3 regions of the Streptomyces sp. NPDC039462 genome follow, and region 1 is predicted to be linked to each of the others. Evidence: riboswitches for the same ligand, from Rfam matches in the RefSeq annotation. Region 1 holds a riboswitch; each other region holds the start of a gene.

Evidence for each region. A riboswitch is a leader RNA that binds a small molecule or an ion and turns the genes downstream of it on or off. The one in region 1 is predicted to bind cobalamin.
Region 2: another riboswitch for cobalamin. It lies ahead of ACZ7LU_RS28550 (ABC transporter substrate-binding protein); the one in region 1 lies ahead of ACZ7LU_RS32710 (prenyltransferase/squalene oxidase repeat-containing protein).
Region 3: another riboswitch for cobalamin. It lies ahead of ACZ7LU_RS30630 (cobalamin biosynthesis protein); the one in region 1 lies ahead of ACZ7LU_RS32710 (prenyltransferase/squalene oxidase repeat-containing protein).

The regions. Positions count from the first base shown of each region.
Region 1 is NZ_JBVKAO010000007.1:408,168-413,461, forward strand. It holds partial or broken gene ACZ7LU_RS32700 (energy-coupling factor transporter transmembrane component T) at 391-1,507, opposite strand; gene ACZ7LU_RS32705 (SCO2322 family protein) at 1,562-2,230, opposite strand; gene ACZ7LU_RS32710 (prenyltransferase/squalene oxidase repeat-containing protein) at 2,227-3,444, opposite strand; cobalamin riboswitch at 3,569-3,702, opposite strand; gene ACZ7LU_RS32715 (MBL fold metallo-hydrolase) at 3,714-4,775, opposite strand; gene ACZ7LU_RS32720 (aldehyde dehydrogenase) at 4,973-5,294, shown strand, end outside.
Region 2 is NZ_JBVKAO010000006.1:43,653-48,946, forward strand. It holds gene ACZ7LU_RS28530 (alpha/beta hydrolase) at 1-105, opposite strand, end outside; gene ACZ7LU_RS28535 (HAD family hydrolase) at 162-1,292, opposite strand; gene ACZ7LU_RS28540 (AraC family transcriptional regulator) at 1,483-2,343, shown strand; gene ACZ7LU_RS28545 (VOC family protein) at 2,349-2,837, shown strand; cobalamin riboswitch at 2,835-3,019, shown strand; gene ACZ7LU_RS28550 (ABC transporter substrate-binding protein) at 3,086-4,129, shown strand; gene ACZ7LU_RS28555 (FecCD family ABC transporter permease) at 4,126-5,226, shown strand; gene ACZ7LU_RS28560 (ABC transporter ATP-binding protein) at 5,238-5,294, shown strand, end outside.
Region 3 is NZ_JBVKAO010000006.1:494,805-500,098, reverse strand. It holds gene ACZ7LU_RS30645 (class II aldolase/adducin family protein) at 1-661, opposite strand, end outside; gene ACZ7LU_RS30640 (inorganic phosphate transporter) at 970-2,265, shown strand; gene ACZ7LU_RS30635 (hypothetical protein) at 2,278-2,502, shown strand; cobalamin riboswitch at 2,611-2,755, shown strand; gene ACZ7LU_RS30630 (cobalamin biosynthesis protein) at 2,863-3,819, shown strand; gene ACZ7LU_RS30625 (cobyric acid synthase) at 3,816-5,294, shown strand, end outside.

The DNA of each region.
Region 1 (5,294 bases):
CGGGCCCGGTTGCCCCGGCGGCCTCGGCGGATCCGGTGGATCCGGTGGCCTCGGTGGCGTCGGTGGTCCCGGTGGTCCCGGCGGGCCTGGTGGGCTTGGTGGTCTCGGTGGTTTCGGCGGGCCTGGTGGTCTCGGTGGTCCTGGTGGCCTCGCCGGCCCCGATGGTCCTGCTGGCCTCGGTGGTCCCAGCGGGCCTGGTGGCCTCGGCGGCCTCGGCGGCCTCGGCGGCCTCGGTGACCTCGGTGGCCTCGGTGGTCTCGGGGGTCCCGGCGGCCCTGGCGGCCCCGGTGGTCCTGCTGGCCTCGGTGGTCCCGGCGGCCCGGGTTGCCCCGGTGGCCCCGACGGCCCCAACGGCCCCGGTGGCCCCGGCACCGCGGGACATGTTCTCGGCCGGGACCGGTGCCACGAATGCCGGGAGGAGGCCGATCAGGACCGCCGCCGCGGGCCACAGCGGCAGCGTCGGGGCTACCAGCGGTACGACGCCGGGGTGCAGCGCGGTCGGGTCGTGCGAGGCGGCCCAGATCGTCAGTCCCGCCACCGCGAGCCCGGACGCGGAGACCAGCCAGGCGCGCGGGCCCCACGGGTCGGGCCGGTAGCGGGTGCGCACCGAGCGGCGGCCGCCGAGCCGCAGCCCCGCGAGCACGGCGAGCAGCCCGGCCAGCAGGAGGGGCAGGCCGTAGACGGTGCCCTGCGCGGTCAGGAGTCCGTACGTCCCCACACACACGCCCATCAGACCGCCCAGCGTCAGCACGGCCGTCGCCCTGCGCACCCCGGCGGGGACGGGCGCGGTGCGGCCGAAGCCGCGCGCGTCCATCGCGGCGGCCAGCGCGACCGACCGCTCCAGCGCGCCCTCCAGGACGGGCAGGCCGACCTGGAGGAGTCCGCGTATCCCCTTGTCGGGCCGGCCGCGCAGCCGCCGGGCCGCCCGCAGCCGCTGGACGTCGGTGATGAGGTTCGGGGCGAAGGTCATCGCCACCACGACGGCGACCCCCACCTCGTACAGCGCCCCCGGCAGCGACTTGAGCAGCCGGGCCGGGCTCGCCAGGGCGTTCGCGGCGCCGACACAGATCAGCAGGCCGGCCAGCCTGATCCCGTCGTAGAGCGCGAAGGTCAGGCCCTCGGCCGTGACGCGGCCGCCGATCCGCACACCCTTCGCCCAGTCGGGCAGCGGCACCTCGGGCAGCGTGACGACGGTGTGCGTGCCGGGGATCGGCGAGCCGAGCACGATCGCGAAGACCAGGCGGATCGCGATGACGACCAGGCCCAGCTTCACGAACGCGCCGTACGACTTCGCCCACGGCGCCGACGTCCGCCGCGCCGCCACCACATAGCCGGCGACGCCGATCAGCAGGCCGAGCAGCAGCGGATTGGTCGTGCGGGACGCCGCGGTGCCCAGGCCGATGGCCCACACCCACCAGGCGCCCGGGTGCAGGGCGTTGCTCCGGTGCGCCTCGGGGGCGAGGCGGCGCCGGAGGGGTCCTGGCACGCTGCTGCCGTGGTCGGTCATGGTGCTCTGCTGTCTGTCCGTGGGCTGTCCGTGTCCGTGGGAGTCCGGGCCCGCTCAGCCGCGGCGCCGCCGGGCCTGCCAGATCCCGGCACCGCCGAGCAGCGCGACGGCGGCGATCCCGGCGATCAGGCCGAGGGAGGGCCCGCCGTTGTCCCCGTCCGTGTCGGGCTTGCTCTCGGTGGCCGTTTCCTGCCGGCCGGCGCCGTCCCCGGAGACCTGCTCGCCGCAGCCCGACTTCGGGTAGCCGTCGATGGCGCAGAGCAGGGCCTTGGTGTCGTAGCGCAGCGGCTTGGCGACAGCGGCGAGGGCGTCCGCGCTGGTGGCGTCGGAGGCGACCCGCGCGCAGGCCCGCCGGGGCGCGGGCGGTGTCTCGCCCTTCGGGGCGTCCTTCGGCAGGCCGAAGTCGATGACCAGCGCGACCCGCTTGCGGCCCTCCTCGGCGGGCGTGCTCGCGCAGATGTCCTCGAAGTCGGCGGGGCCGCGCGGCCGGGCCGAGTCCTGGGAGTCGTCGGAGACGGAGAAGCGGAATCCCTGCACGTCACCGTCCTCGGGGCGGGCGGTGCCCGGCCCCTGGCTGGCGTACGTCCACTGGTCGCCGTCCCGCTCCCAGAACGACCAGTAGCGGTAGCCGGCGGCCTGGGCGGGCGCGCCGGCGAGGAGGCTCAGCAGGGCGGCGAGGAACACCCCGGCCGCCGCGCCGAGCCGCAGCCGGCCGCGCGTCACGGCTGCTGCTTCTTGCGGTTGCCGCTGTACAGGAAGCCGATGCCGATGCCGGCGACCATGCCGACGCCGATGATCCACCAGATGCTGACGCCGCCGTCGTCGTCCTTCTTCTCGTCCGCGTCCGCCGTGGCGGAGGCATCCGCGTCCTGCGGGGCGGGACCCTGCGCGTTCAGCTGCTTCACGAGGTCGGCGCCGCCGAAGTCGCGGGGGTCCATGCCGGTCGCGTGCGCGGCGAAGATCAGTTTGGCGTACGCGGCCGGGCCGCCCTGCTTCGCCCAGTCCGCGGAGTTCTTCGCGAGCCACTCGGCGGACTTCTTCGCCTGCTCCTGCTGCCCGGCGGCGGCGAGGGCGACCACGGCGTCGGTGGTGCCGCCCGTGTCCGGCACGTCGGAGGCGCCGATCAGGTGGTCGTCCGTCTTGCCCAGGGTGTCCAGCAGATAGCCGGTGCCGTTGCTCGCGGCCTGCGCGGCGGTGTCCGGCTTCGCGCACTTGGGCGCGGAGGTCTCGCGCTTCTTGGGGGGCGACACGACCAGACCCTTGCCGAGGCTGCCGAGCACGCCGGCCGCGGTGGCGGCGGCGTTCGGCGTGAGCTTGCCGGACTTGGGGTCGGCGAGACCGAAGGCGCCGTTCTCCTCGTCGCAGTCCATGACGAGCTTCGGCAGCGCGTCGTAGGCGGACTTGCCGTCCTGGGACTTCACGGCCGCGGGGTTCTGGCCCGCCGCGACGAGGGCGCCGATCACGATGCCGGTGGAGTTCGCGTCGGTGGGCAGGCCCGGGTTGTAGCCCCAGCCGCCGTCCTGGTTCTGCACGGACTTCAGCCACTGGACGCTCTTCTTGACCGTCGCGTCCTGGTGGTCGAGCGCGGCGAGGGCCTGCACGGCGGCGGCGGTGGAGTTGCTGTCCACGTGCGTCTTGGAGTCGCACGGCTCGCTCGCGTCGGCACGGTAGGCCGCGAAGCCACCGCTCGCGCACTGCTGACCGGTCAGCCAGTCGACGGCCTTCGTGGCGGGCTTCACGCCTTCGGTGTGCTGGGCGAGCAGGGCGTACGACTGACGGAAGACGCCGTCGAACTTGGGGTCGCCCTTGCCGTAGAGGCCCGAGGGGAACGCGGTCGAGGGCGACGGCTTCGCGTCGTCCGCGAAGGCGGCCGGTGCTGCCACCGAGCCGAACACGGCGACGGCGGCCAGGACCGCGGCGCTGCGGCGAACGTTCATGATGCGGCGGGTTGCCTCTCCCTGCGGGGAGCGGGGCGGCACGGCACGTGCGAGCACGGCTACCGGGCGGCTCCGGCTCCGTATACCTCGACGGTGCCGCTCATCGGGGTCCGATGAAGCGAGCCGGTCACGATCCGCACAGGGCATTCCGGCTCACCACGTTCGTGGTTGTACGGCTGCGGGTCAGCGCCGGATTCGCACCGGCTTCCCCCTGCGTGGACGTGAGGACGACGCGCCCACTCTACCGGCCGGTCGGCGCACGCCCCGGGTCACACCGCCACGAACGTGACCGGATCGCTCCCCGCCACGGCCTCCGCGCGGCCCAGCTTCACCAGGCGCCGCACATGCGCCTCGGCCTCCGAGACCGCGATGTTGCGCGAGGCGTAGGGGATCTCGTCCCAGGGGCGGTTCCACTCCATGCGTGCGGCGATCTGCCAGGGGGTGAGGGGCTCGGCGAGCAGGGTGAGGAGTCCGGTCAGGCGGTCCTCGTGGTGGGCCAGGAGTGTGCGGACGCGGGCGGGGGCGTCGGTGAACGCGCGCTGGTGGGCGGGGAGGATCTCGGCCGGGGCGAGGCGGCCGACGCGTTCCAGGGAGTCCAGGTAGTCACCTAGGGGGTCCGTGGCCGTCTCGGCGTCCGGGTCCTCGTACAGGCCGATGTGCGGGGTGATGCCGGGCAGCAGGTGGTCGCCGGAGAAGAGGCGGCCGTTGCCGGGCAGGCCCGTGGGGTGGTCCTCCTCCAGGTGCAGGCAGACGTGTCCCGGTGTGTGGCCGGGCGTCCAGATCGCGCGCAGCCTGCGTCCGGGCAGGGCGAGGAGTTCGCCGGGGGCGATGGAGCGGTCGGGGAGGGCGGGCGCCAGGCCGGGGAGCTTGCGGGGGCGGCCCTCGTCCCTGGCGCGGACCAGCGGGGCGATGTGGTCGGCGGGGGCGCCGGCGGCGGTGAGCTTGTCGACCAGGTACGCGTACCAGCGGTCCGGGGGGCTGGAGCGGGTGCGGTGGACCACGGCCGCGTCGGCCTCGTGCATGGCGACCCATGCCCCGGAGGTGTCCCTGACCCGCTGGGAGAGCCCGTGGTGGTCGGGGTGGTGGTGGGTGATGACGACGCCGTGCACGTCGGCGACCGCGACGCCGCACGCGGCGAGCCCGGCGGTGAGGGTGTCCCAGGACGTCGGGTCGTCCCAGCCGGTGTCGATGAGGACGGGTCCCACGTCGGTGTCCAGGAGGTGGACGAGGGTGAAGCCGAGGGGGTTGTCGGGGATCGGGACCTTGATGCTCCAGACGCCGCCGCCGTGCTCGATCACCGGCGGGTCCGTCGCCTGCGGGGTCGGGGTCATGGGGCCTCGTCTCTGGTCGCCGGGTGCCGCCACTGTCGTCGCCGGGTGCCGCCACTATAACTAGAACTAGTTTCAATGGTCGCCCAAGTCGACCGACTCCGCGACGAGTTGCCCCTTCCGCTCGTGGACTCCGCCAACTAGAACTGGTATCAGTTCTGAAACAGTGTCAGGAACCGCCCGCCAGGAGGCAGTCAGCCATGACCGAGCTCGTGGAACACGGACAGCTGTTCATCGGCGGGGAGTTGGTGGACCCGCTCGGCAAGGACGTCATCGACGTCGTCTCCCCGCACACCGGCGAGGTCTTCGCGCGGGTGCCGCACGCGGCCCCCGCCGACGTCGACCGCGCCGTCGCCGCCGCCCGCAGGGCCTTCGAGCACGGCCCCTGGCCACGGATGACGCTGGACGAGCGCATTGAGGTCATCACCAAGATCAAGGACGGCTTCGCGGTACGCCACGAGGAGATCGCCCGCGTCATCAGCACCGAGAACGGCACCCCCTACACCTCCAGCGTGATGGTGC
Region 2 (5,294 bases), on a different contig from region 1:
GACACCGGGCAGCGCCTCGGCGCAGCTCAACGTCTCGCCGTCACAGGCGAAGGAGAAGTCGGACAGGGCAGGTTCGGTCTCCGTGGCGAGGAATTCCTGAGTCATGCTCCCTATCCTGCGCCGTGAGCCGAATCTTGGGCCGCCGGCCGAATCCTGCGCCGTCAGCCGATCTGATCCGGCGTGACCGTCAGCCACCGCTTGTCGGCGGTCACCTTCTGGCCCAGCTCGCGCTGCCGCTCGGCGTTCTTCTTCTTCATCCCGTCGAGCTGCTTCATGTACGAGTCCTTGCGGTTGACCCAGACGCGTACGCCGCCATGCTCCACGTCGGCGGAGTGGAACAGCATCGGCCCGTCGCTGACCGGCGTGTCACCGGCCGCGAGGATCGGCTTCTTCCACTCGTCGATGTACGTGTTGATCGCCGCGGGCTTGCCCTCGTACCAGGTCAGCGGCGCCCACAGGTTCGGCGTCAGCTCGCGCTGCGCGAGCTTCTCGCGGTCCTTCTCACCGAAGCGGCCCTCGGCGATCTCCTTGCGGGAACTGGTCACCTCACCGGTCCTGCGGTCCTTGAGCTGCATGGACACCCCGATGACGTTCTGCGGCTTCACGCCGTAGCCGTACTTCGGGTCGGCGAGCACCATGCGCACCAGGTCCTCGCCGGCCGCGCTGACAACGTACACCTCGATGCCGTGCGAGCGCAGCGTCCTGTACAGCTGCTGCATGCCGCGCGAGAACTCCGGCGCCTTCACCTCGGTCTTCGTGAGCTTGCCGTCCTCGTAGTACTCGGCGGGGATCGGCTTCTTGTACGCGAGGAGCTCGTCGACGTACCCCTTGAGCTCCTTCAGCGTGAAGCCGGAGAAGATCTGCGCGGCCCAGGGGTAACAGACCTGGTCGTCCACCTCGCACAGCCGGTTGTAGTAGCTGTAGAGGCTCTCCTTGTGCCCGGCCTTGTCCTTGAAGGGGATGACCTTCAGGGACGGGTCCATGGTCTTGCGGCTCAGGACGCCCTTCATCTCCAGGAAGGGCAGCAGCGACTCTTCGAGGTCGTTGCGGTACGTCGTGTTGTCCGCGTCGAAGACGGCGTACGCGCCCTTGTGGCCGTTCTCCGCGATGACCTTGCCGAGCTTCTTCGCGACGGGCTTCGGCCAGTGTGACAGCTCACGGGCGGTGGCCACGGAGGTGTCGGCGGCGGTCGCCTCGCTGGTGGGCCACAGTGCGCTGCCCGCGAGGACGGCGGCGGCCAGCGCCCCCGTGGCACCGATGACGGCCAGCTTGCCCTTTGCCCGTACTGCCATGTCTCTACGTCCCTGCCGTTTCCTGAAAGCGATGCGCGGCCCCGTCCGGAGCGGCGCGCCATGCTATGGGCCGGGACGCTCATTTCCCATGATCGAAGTCACCGGGGGCGGGGGGTATGGGGGAGGGGGACGGGGGTAGCGGTAGGGGACTCCGCGACGCGTCCGGGCCACGCCCCGCATACTGGAACGCATGGGCTCCCGTGAGTTCGTCCGGACCGTTCCACGGCTCGGCGGCATGGTCGTCTCCGCGGTCGGCTACCGCACCGCGGGGCAGCGGCCCGCCCTGCACCGGGGCCTCCCGTCCCCGTATCTGACCTTGATCTTCTCGCTGGACGGCCCCATCGCCACCGGCGCCACCCCCGGCCAGGCCACGGGACCGGACGCGGCGCGCACCGACATCGTCGTGGGCGGCCTGCACCAGAGCCCCGCGTACGTCGTACAGCCCGAGCACGAGGCGGGCATCCAGCTCGCCGTGCACCCCCTCGCGGCCCGCCCGCTCCTCGGGCTGCCCGCCGCGGAACTGGCCGGGCAGCTCGTCGTCGGCGGCACCGACGTCCTCGGCGACCGCGCCGCCGACCTCCGCGAGCGCCTGTGCGAACTGGACCGCTGGGAGGACCGCTTCGCCCTGCTCTCCGGCTATCTGCGGCGGCGCGCGGCCGAGGACCGCGCCGCCGGGGCCGTGCGCCCGGAGGTCGCCGAGGCCTGGGCGTGGCTGGCCAGGCACCGGGGCGCGGGCACCCTCGGCGGCCTGTCCCGGCACGTGGCGCTCAGCGAGCGCCGGCTGACCGCGCTGTTCCGCGCCGAGACCGGGCTGAGCCCCAAACAGGCCGCCCGCCTGATGCGTTTCCAGCACGCCAAGGCCGCCGTGGTCCGCGCCGTCGCGGCGGGCGGGCCGCCGGACCTCGCCCGGGTCGCCGCCGAGACCGGCTATTACGACCACTCCCACCTCGTCCGCGACTTCCGGCAGTACACGGAGGCGAGCCCCACCCGCTGGCTGGCCGAGGAGTGCCGGAATATCCAAGCCGGGGCGCACGGCGGCGGAGAAGAGTGAGAGACATGAACACCACACCCGATACCACACCCGACACCACGCCTGGCGCCCCTGAAACCGCACCCGCCCCCGCCATCTGGCCGGCGCTCCAGGCCGAGGACGCCCCCGCGCTGATCGACTTCCTCGTCGGCACCGTCGGCTTCCTGCGCACCGCCGTCTACGAGGACGGCGGCCGCGTGGCCCACGCCCAGCTCGACTGGCCCGAGGGCGGCGGCATCATGCTCGGCTCGTACGACCCCGAGTCGGCGGCCGCGGCCTGCGGAAAGCCGGGCACGTCCGGTGCCTACGTCGTCACCGACCATGTGGACGCCCTGTACGCCCGCCTCACCGAGGCCGGCGTCAAGATCACCCGTGAGATCGAGGACAAGCCCTACGGCAGCCGCGAGTTCGGCATCGAGGACCCCGAGGGAAACCGCTGGTCCTTCGGCACCTACCGCGGCGAGCCGAGGCCCGTGCCGGTCCACGGCACGGACCGCCCCCGCGAGGACGCGTGATAACTTGCGCAAGCCAGTCAAACCCACACCTGGGCCAGGGAATCCGGTGCGAATCCGGAACTGACGCGCAGCGGTGAGGGGGACGGGCGGGGCCACGGCCACTGGGCGTTCCAGGACGCCCGGGAAGGCGCCCCGCCCGGTCGATCCCGAGTCCGAAGACCTGCTGGCGCCTCCGCTCGCACACCGGGCGGCGGAGGTCGTGACGCAGGCCAGGCTCCGCGTATGAGCCGCGAGACCCAAGGGATCACGTGTCCTCGACAGCCCGTATATCCACTCTGTCCGCCCTGCTCTGTGCCGGCACGCTCACGCTCACCGCGTGCGGCGGCTCCGCGGAGAAGCCGGCGGGCGGGAGCGCCGACGGCTATCCGGTGACGGTCGCCTCCTGCGGCAAGGAGGCGAAGGTCGACGCGGCGCCCCGGCGGGCCGTCTCCCTCGACCAGGGTTCCACGGAGATCCTCCTCTCCCTCGGCCTCGCCGACCGCATGGTCGGCACCGGCACCTGGACCGACCCGGTCCTGAAGAACCTGGAGAAGGACAACGCGAAGGTGGAGCGGCTCGCCGACCGCTACCCGGCGCTGGAGAAGGTCCTCTCCAAGGAGCCCGACTTCGTCAGCGCCTCCTTCCTCTACACGGTCGGCAAGGGCGGCGTCGCCGACCGCACGAAGTTCACCGAACTCGGCGTCCCCGTCTACGTCTCGCCCACCGACTGCGCGGGCAAGGACAACGACAGCGGCGGCGACGGCAAACGCGTCAAGACCCTCACCATGGACACGGTCTACAAAGAGGTGCGCGACCTGGCGAAGGTCTTCCACGTCGAGAAGCGCGGCGAGAAGCTGGTCGCGGACCTGAAGGGCCGTATCACGAAGGCCACGAAGGACATCGACGAGGCGGCCGCCTCCGACGTGACGCTCCTGTACTGGTTCGCCAACTCCGACGCCCCCTACATGGCGGGCTGCTGCGGCGCGCCCGGCATCATCACCCGCGAGCTCGGCGCGAAGAACGTCTTCGACGACACCCGCGAGGAATGGCCCCAGATCAACTGGGAGACCGTCGCCGACCGCGACCCCGACGTCCTCGTCATCGGCGACCTCACGCGCAAGTCGCAGTCGGCCGAGAGCGCGGCGGCGAAGATCAAGTTCCTGGAGACCAACCCGGCGACGAAGAACCTGACCGCCGTGAAGAAGAAGCGGTACGTCCTCCTCAGCGGCCAGGCCATGAACCCCACGATCCGCACGGTCGACGGCATCGAACAGGTCGCCGCGGGCCTGCGGAAATTCGGGCTCGTCAAGTGACGGAGGCAGCACCCGGCAGGGACACGGTCCCCGCACCCGCTCTCCCCGCGAATGCCCCCGACCCCGTCGTCTTCTCCATACGGCACGGACTGCGGCTCGGCCTCCTCTGGGTGGCCGGGGCCGCCGGGCTCGTCCTGTCCGTCTCCGTGGCCGTCACCATCGGGCCCGCGGACATCTCCGTGCCGGACGTGTGGGCGACCGTCGTCGCGCACCTCGGCTGGGGCGAGAGCCCCCTCACCCCGATCAGGGACGGCATCGTCTGGAACCTGCGGATGCCCCGCACCCTGCTCGCCGCGGTCTGCGGCGCGGGCCTCGCGGTCTGCGGGGCGGTCATGCAGTCGCTGCTCCGCAACCCGCTCGCCGACCCGTTCGTGCTCGGGGTGTCGTCCGGGGCGTCCACGGGAGCGGTCGCGGTCGTCGTCCTCGGCGTCGGCGGGGGAGCGGTCTCGGTCTCGGCGGGCGCCTTCGCGGGCGCGCTCTGCTCCTTCGCGCTGGTCCTGCTCCTGAGTCACACGCTCGGCGACACGACGGACCGGGTCGTGCTGTCCGGCGTGGCGGCCATGCAGCTGTTCTCCGCGCTCACGTCGTTCGTCGTCCTCACGGCGGGCGACGCGGAGACCACCCGCGGCATCCTCTTCTGGCTCCTCGGCTCCCTCAGCGGTACCGGCTGGACGGACGTGTGGCTGTGCGGCGCGGTGCTCGCGGTCACGCTGGTCGTCTGCCTGGGCCACGCCCGCACGCTCGACGCCTTCGCGTTCGGCCCGGAGGCCGCGGCGGCGCTGGGCGTCCGGGTGGCCCGCACCCGGCTCGTCCTGCTCTGCACGACCGCTCTCCTGACCGCGGCCCTGGTCAGCTCGGCGGGCGCCATCGGCTTCGTCGGCCTCGTCCTGCCGCACGCGGCCCGCGCGGTCGTCGGCTCCGGCCACGCCCGGCTGCTCCCGGTCACCGCGCTCGCCGGCGCGGTCTTCCTGGTCTGGGTGGACACGCTGGCCCGCACGGCCCTGGAGCCCCAGGAGGTCCCGGTCGGCGTGGTGACCTCGCTCATCGGCGTACCGGCGTTCGTGGCCGTGCTGTACCGGACGCGGAGGACGTCATGACGTACGACGTGATGCTCCCGGGCGCCTCGGGTGACGCGGGCGCGCCGGACGGCACGGGCGCCCCGGAT
Region 3 (5,294 bases), on a different contig from region 1:
GGAGTTTGTCCCGTGCTGCGCGCAGCTGGTCCGGGGAGAGGAGCGTCGGCGTGTGGCCGGGGACCGCGGCGGCCGTGAGCCAGAGGCGGGACATCCATTCCAGCTGGGCGGTGCGGTCGTACGCCTGGGAGAGGTTGTCTCCGTAGGTGACCGTTCCGTGGTTCTGAAGGAGGCAGCCCGTGCGGTCGCGCAGGGCGCGGAGCATGTTCTCGGCCAGTTCGTCGGTGCCGTACAGCGCGTAGGGCGCGACGCGGACCGGGCCGCCGAGGGCGCCGGTCATGTAGTGGACGGCCGGGAGCTCGGGGACCAGCATCGAGACGGCCGTGGCGTGCACCGCGTGGGTGTGGACGACGGCGCCCGCGCTGGTGTCGCGGTAGATCGCGAGGTGCATGGGGAGCTCGCTGGTCGGCGCGAGGTCGCCGAGGAGCTGCCGCCCTTCGAGGTCGACGCCGACCGCGTCCTCGGGCCGCAGCCGGTCGTACGGCACCCCGCTCGGGGTGACGAGGACGGTCCCGCCGACACGTACGGAGACGTTGCCCGAGGTGCCGACGACCAGGCCGTCCCGCACCGTCCTGCGGGCCGTCAGGACCAGCTCGGCCCAGGCTTTCCGCACGGCGTCGCGCGCCGTGTCCCGACCCTCGTCGTGCCGCTGCTCAGTCATGCGGCGATCCTGCCAGCCGGGCGATTCCGGTTACCGGCGGCCCGGGCGTGATCAGGATCTCTTCGGCGGGTCTCCGAGCCGGTCGCGGCAGGTCGGGCGGGGGCGGCCGCCGGGTGGCGGAGCGCGACACTCCGCCCAGTTTGCGGGCTTCCTGCCCCCGATCCGTACGATCGACATCGGACGCCTGGTCCATACGGAGTGATGGCACTCCACTTCGGGTCACCGCACCGCCCGGCCCAGTTCACTTTCCGTTCACCCAGGTTGCCTACGTTCCACATGCCACTGACGTCCAACAGAAGCCTGGGTAAATGGAACACATCACGCTTCTCCTCGGGATCGTGATCGTCACCGCTCTCGTGTTCGATTTCACGAACGGTTTCCACGACACTGCCAACGCGATGGCGACGACCATCTCGACCGGCGCTCTCAAGCCCAAGACGGCGGTGGCCATGTCCGCCGTGCTCAACCTCGTCGGAGCCTTCCTCTCCGTCGAAGTCGCCAAGACGATCTCCGGCGGCATCGTCAACGAGGACGGCCTCAAGACAGAGGTCATATTCGCCGCGCTCGTCGGCGCGATTCTCTGGAATCTCCTGACCTGGCTGGTGGGCCTGCCCTCCAGCTCCTCCCACGCCCTCTTCGGCGGCCTCATCGGCGCCGCGGTCATGTCGATGGGCTGGTCGTCGATCAACGGCGGCACCGTCGTCACCAAGATCCTGATCCCGGCCCTCGCCGCGCCGCTCGTGGCGGGTCTCGCCGCGGCGCTGGCCACGCGCCTGACGTACCGGATCGGCCGCAACACCGACACCAAGGCCACCGCGAAGGGCTACCGCGCCGGCCAGATCGCCTCCGCGGGCCTGGTCTCGCTGGCCCACGGCACGAACGACGCGCAGAAGACCATGGGCATCATCACGCTCGCCCTGGTCACCGGCGGCGTCCTGAGCCCCGGCTCGAACCCCCCGATGTGGGTCATCGTCTCGGCCGGTGTGGCCATCGCCCTCGGCACGTACCTCGGCGGCTGGCGCATCATCCGCACCATGGGCAAGGGCCTCACCGACCTCCAGCCGCAGCAGGGCTTCGCCGCCCAGACCAGCGCCGCGACGGTCATCCTGGCCTCCTCGCACCTGGGCTTCTCGCTCTCCACCACCCAGTCCTGCTCCGGCGCCGTGATGGGCGCGGGCCTCGGCCGCAAGGGCGGCGTGGTCCGCTGGTCGACCGCGACCCGGATGTTCATCGCCTGGGGTCTGACGCTGCCGGCCGCCGGTCTGGTCGGCGCGGGCGCCGAGTTCCTCACCAAGCAGGGCCCCTGGGGCGTCGCGGTCACCGCCGCGCTCCTGATCGCGGGCTCGGCCGTCATCTGGGTGCTCTCGCGGCGCAACGCCATCGACCACACCAATGTCACCGACGACGAGATCCGCCACGACGGCACCACCGGTGCCGAGCCCGCGGGCGTCGTGACCACCGCGATCGCCGCGGTCACCCCGCCCCCGACGAGCGCTATGGCCGCTTCGGCCGGCCCGGACGAGTCCGTCAAGGCCACCATCGCGGCCCCGACCACCACCACGACCGGCGCCATGGCGGACCCCGCCAGGACCGCGACGGTATAAGGACAGATCACCATGAGCATCGACTGGGCAGCCCTCGGCTCCGTCTTCGGAGTCAGCCTCGCGGTGACGGTGGCCCTGGTGGGCCTGTTCACCCTCGGCATCGTCGGCCTCTCCAAGCAGGAGGCGGCGGCCGCCTCAGGCGGCGGTTCCGCGGCCGTCGCGCGCACCGGCGCGTACGCCTGCTTCGCGCTGTGCGCGGCGGCCGTGGCGTACGGGATCTATCTGATCGTCGCCTGACAGCAGCGTTCCCGGGTGGGGCGCGGAGCGTGCGGAACGCTTCGCGCCCCCCTTGTGCGTGTGGGCCCCAACACACTCTCCCGTCGCAGGTCAACGGCGAGTTGACGGGCTCTCGCGGGGCGTGGTGGACTGCCGGGGCCAACTACGGCGGCAGAAGAGGAAGCCGGTGCGAATCCGGCGCGGTCCCGCCACTGTCACCGGGGAGAGACGCTCCCCGCGAGCCAGGAACTCTCGCCGCCGATCACGTCGAACCAGGGCGCGGACACCCTGAGTGAGGACATATCGCCATGCGCGGCCGCCCGTTGCCGGTTCCTTTCCTGAGTACGAGTTCCCTCCTCAGTGCAGCGACGGGCTGAGCCCATGAGTGCTGCCGATCGCGACTTCGCGTACGGCGCCGCCGCCGGACTCCTCGGTGACCTGCTGCTCGGCGATCCGCGCCGGGGCCATCCGGTCGCCGCGTTCGGACGTGCCGCGGGCGCCGTCGAGCGGGTGCTGTGGCGCGACCACCGCGGGTGGGGCGCGCTGCACGCCGCGGTGTGCGTCGGGGGCGCGGCGGGCGCCGCAGCCCTCGCCTCTTCTCTCGTACGCCGGTCACGCGCCGGTTCGATGGCGCTGACCGCCGCCGCGACCTGGGCCGTGGTCGGCGGGACCTCCCTCGGCCGTGAGGCGCGGGCCGTCGGCGGGGCGCTGGAGGCCGGCGACATCGAGGTCGCGCGGGAGCGGCTGCCGCATCTGTGCGGACGTGACCCGCAGGCGCTGGACGCCGACGGCGTCGCGCGGGCCGTCGTGGAGTCCGTCGCGGAGAACACGTCCGACGCGGTGGTGGGGGCGCTCGTGTGGGGCGCCATCGGCGGGGTGCCCGGACTCGTCGCCTTCCGTGCCGTGAACACGCTGGACGCGATGGTCGGCCACAAGTCGTCGAGGTACCGGCGCTACGGGTGGGCCTCGGCCCGCCTCGACGACGTCTTCGGATGGCCGGGGGCGCGGCTCACCGCCGCGCTGGCCGCGCTGGCCGGGGACTCGCCCTCGGGCGCGGTCGGGGCGTGGCGTGCGGACGCCGCGAAGCACCCCAGTCCCAACGCGGGGCCCGTCGAGGCGGCCTTCGCGGGGGCGTTGGGCGTGCGGCTCGGGGGGACCCTCTCGTACGCGGGGCGGGTCGAGCACCGGCCCGTCCTGAACGCGGCGGGGCGGGACGTGCGGGTGGCGGACATCGAGCGGGCCGTGAAGCTGTCCCGGCGCGTGAGCTGGCTGGCACTGGGAGTCGCGGTGACGGCCCGCCGGGCACTGCGGTCGGCGAAGTCGAGGAGAGACATATGAGTGGTGGGCTGCTCGTCGCGGGGACGACCTCCGACGCCGGGAAGAGCGTCGTCACCGCCGGCATCTGCCGGTGGCTGACCCGCAAGGGCGTGTCCGTCGCGCCGTTCAAGGCGCAGAACATGTCCCTCAACTCCTTCGTCACCCGCGAGGGTGCCGAGATCGGGCGCGCGCAGGCCATGCAGGCGCAGGCCGCCCGCGTCGAGCCGAGCGCGCTGATGAACCCCGTGCTGCTCAAGCCGGGCGGCGACCGCTCCAGTCAGGTCGTCCTGATGGGCAAGCCCGTGGGCGAGATGAGTGCCCGCGGCTACCACGGAGGGCGGCAGGCCGCGCTGCTCGACACCGTCGTGGGCTGCCTGGACGAACTCCGGGGCACCTATGACGCCGTGATCTGCGAAGGCGCGGGCAGTCCCGCCGAGATCAACCTGCGGCGCACCGACATCGTGAACATGGGCATCGCGCGCGCCGCCCGCTTCCCCGTCCTGGTGGTCGGGGACATCGACCGGGGCGGGGTGTTCGCGTCGTTCTTCGGGACGACGGCGCTGCTGAGCGCGGCGGACCAGGAGCTCGTCGCCGGATATCTGGTGAACAAGTTCCGCGGGGACGTCTCCCTCCTCGAACCCGGGCTCGACATGCTGCTCGGGCTCACCGGGCGGCGCACGTACGGCGTGCTGCCGTTCCGGCACGGGCTCGGCATCGACGAGGAGGACGGCCTGCGGGTCTCCCTGCGGGGTGCGGTGCGGGAGTCCGCGGTGGCGCCGCCGGTCGGCGAGGACGTGCTGCGGGTCGCCGTGTGCGCGGTGCCGCTGATGTCCAACTTCACGGACGTGGACGCGCTGGCCGCCGAGCCGGGCGTCGTCGTGCGGTTCGTGGACCGGGCGGAGGAGCTCGTCGACGCGGACCTCGTGGTCGTACCGGGCACGCGCGGCACGGTGAAGGCGCTGCGGTGGCTGCGCGAGCGCGGCCTCGCCGACGCCCTCGTGCGGCGGGCCGCCGAGGGGCGGCCGGTGCTCGGCATCTGCGGCGGCTTCCAGGTCCTCGGCGAGCACATCGAGGACGACGTGGAGTCGCGGGCCGGGTCCGTGGACGGCCTCGGGCTGCTGCCGGTGCGGGTGCGGTTCGCCCGCGAGAAGACGCTCGCACGGCCGGTGGGCGAGGCCCTCGGGGAGCCGGTCGAGGGGTACGAGATCCATCACGGCGTGGCCGAGGTGGCGGGCGGGGAGCCCTTCCTGGACGGCTGCCGGGTCGGCGAGGTGTGGGGCACGCACTGGCACGGGTCGCTGGAGAGCGACGCGTTCCGCCGCCGGTTCCTCACCGAGGTCGCCCGCGCGGCGGGCCGCCGCTTCGTGCCCGCCCCCGACACCAGTTTCGGCACGCTGCGGGAGGAGCAGCTCGACCTGCTCGGCGACCTGATCGAAGAACACGCGGACACGGACGCGCTGTGGCGCCTGATCGAGAACGGCGCGCCGGGGGGCCTG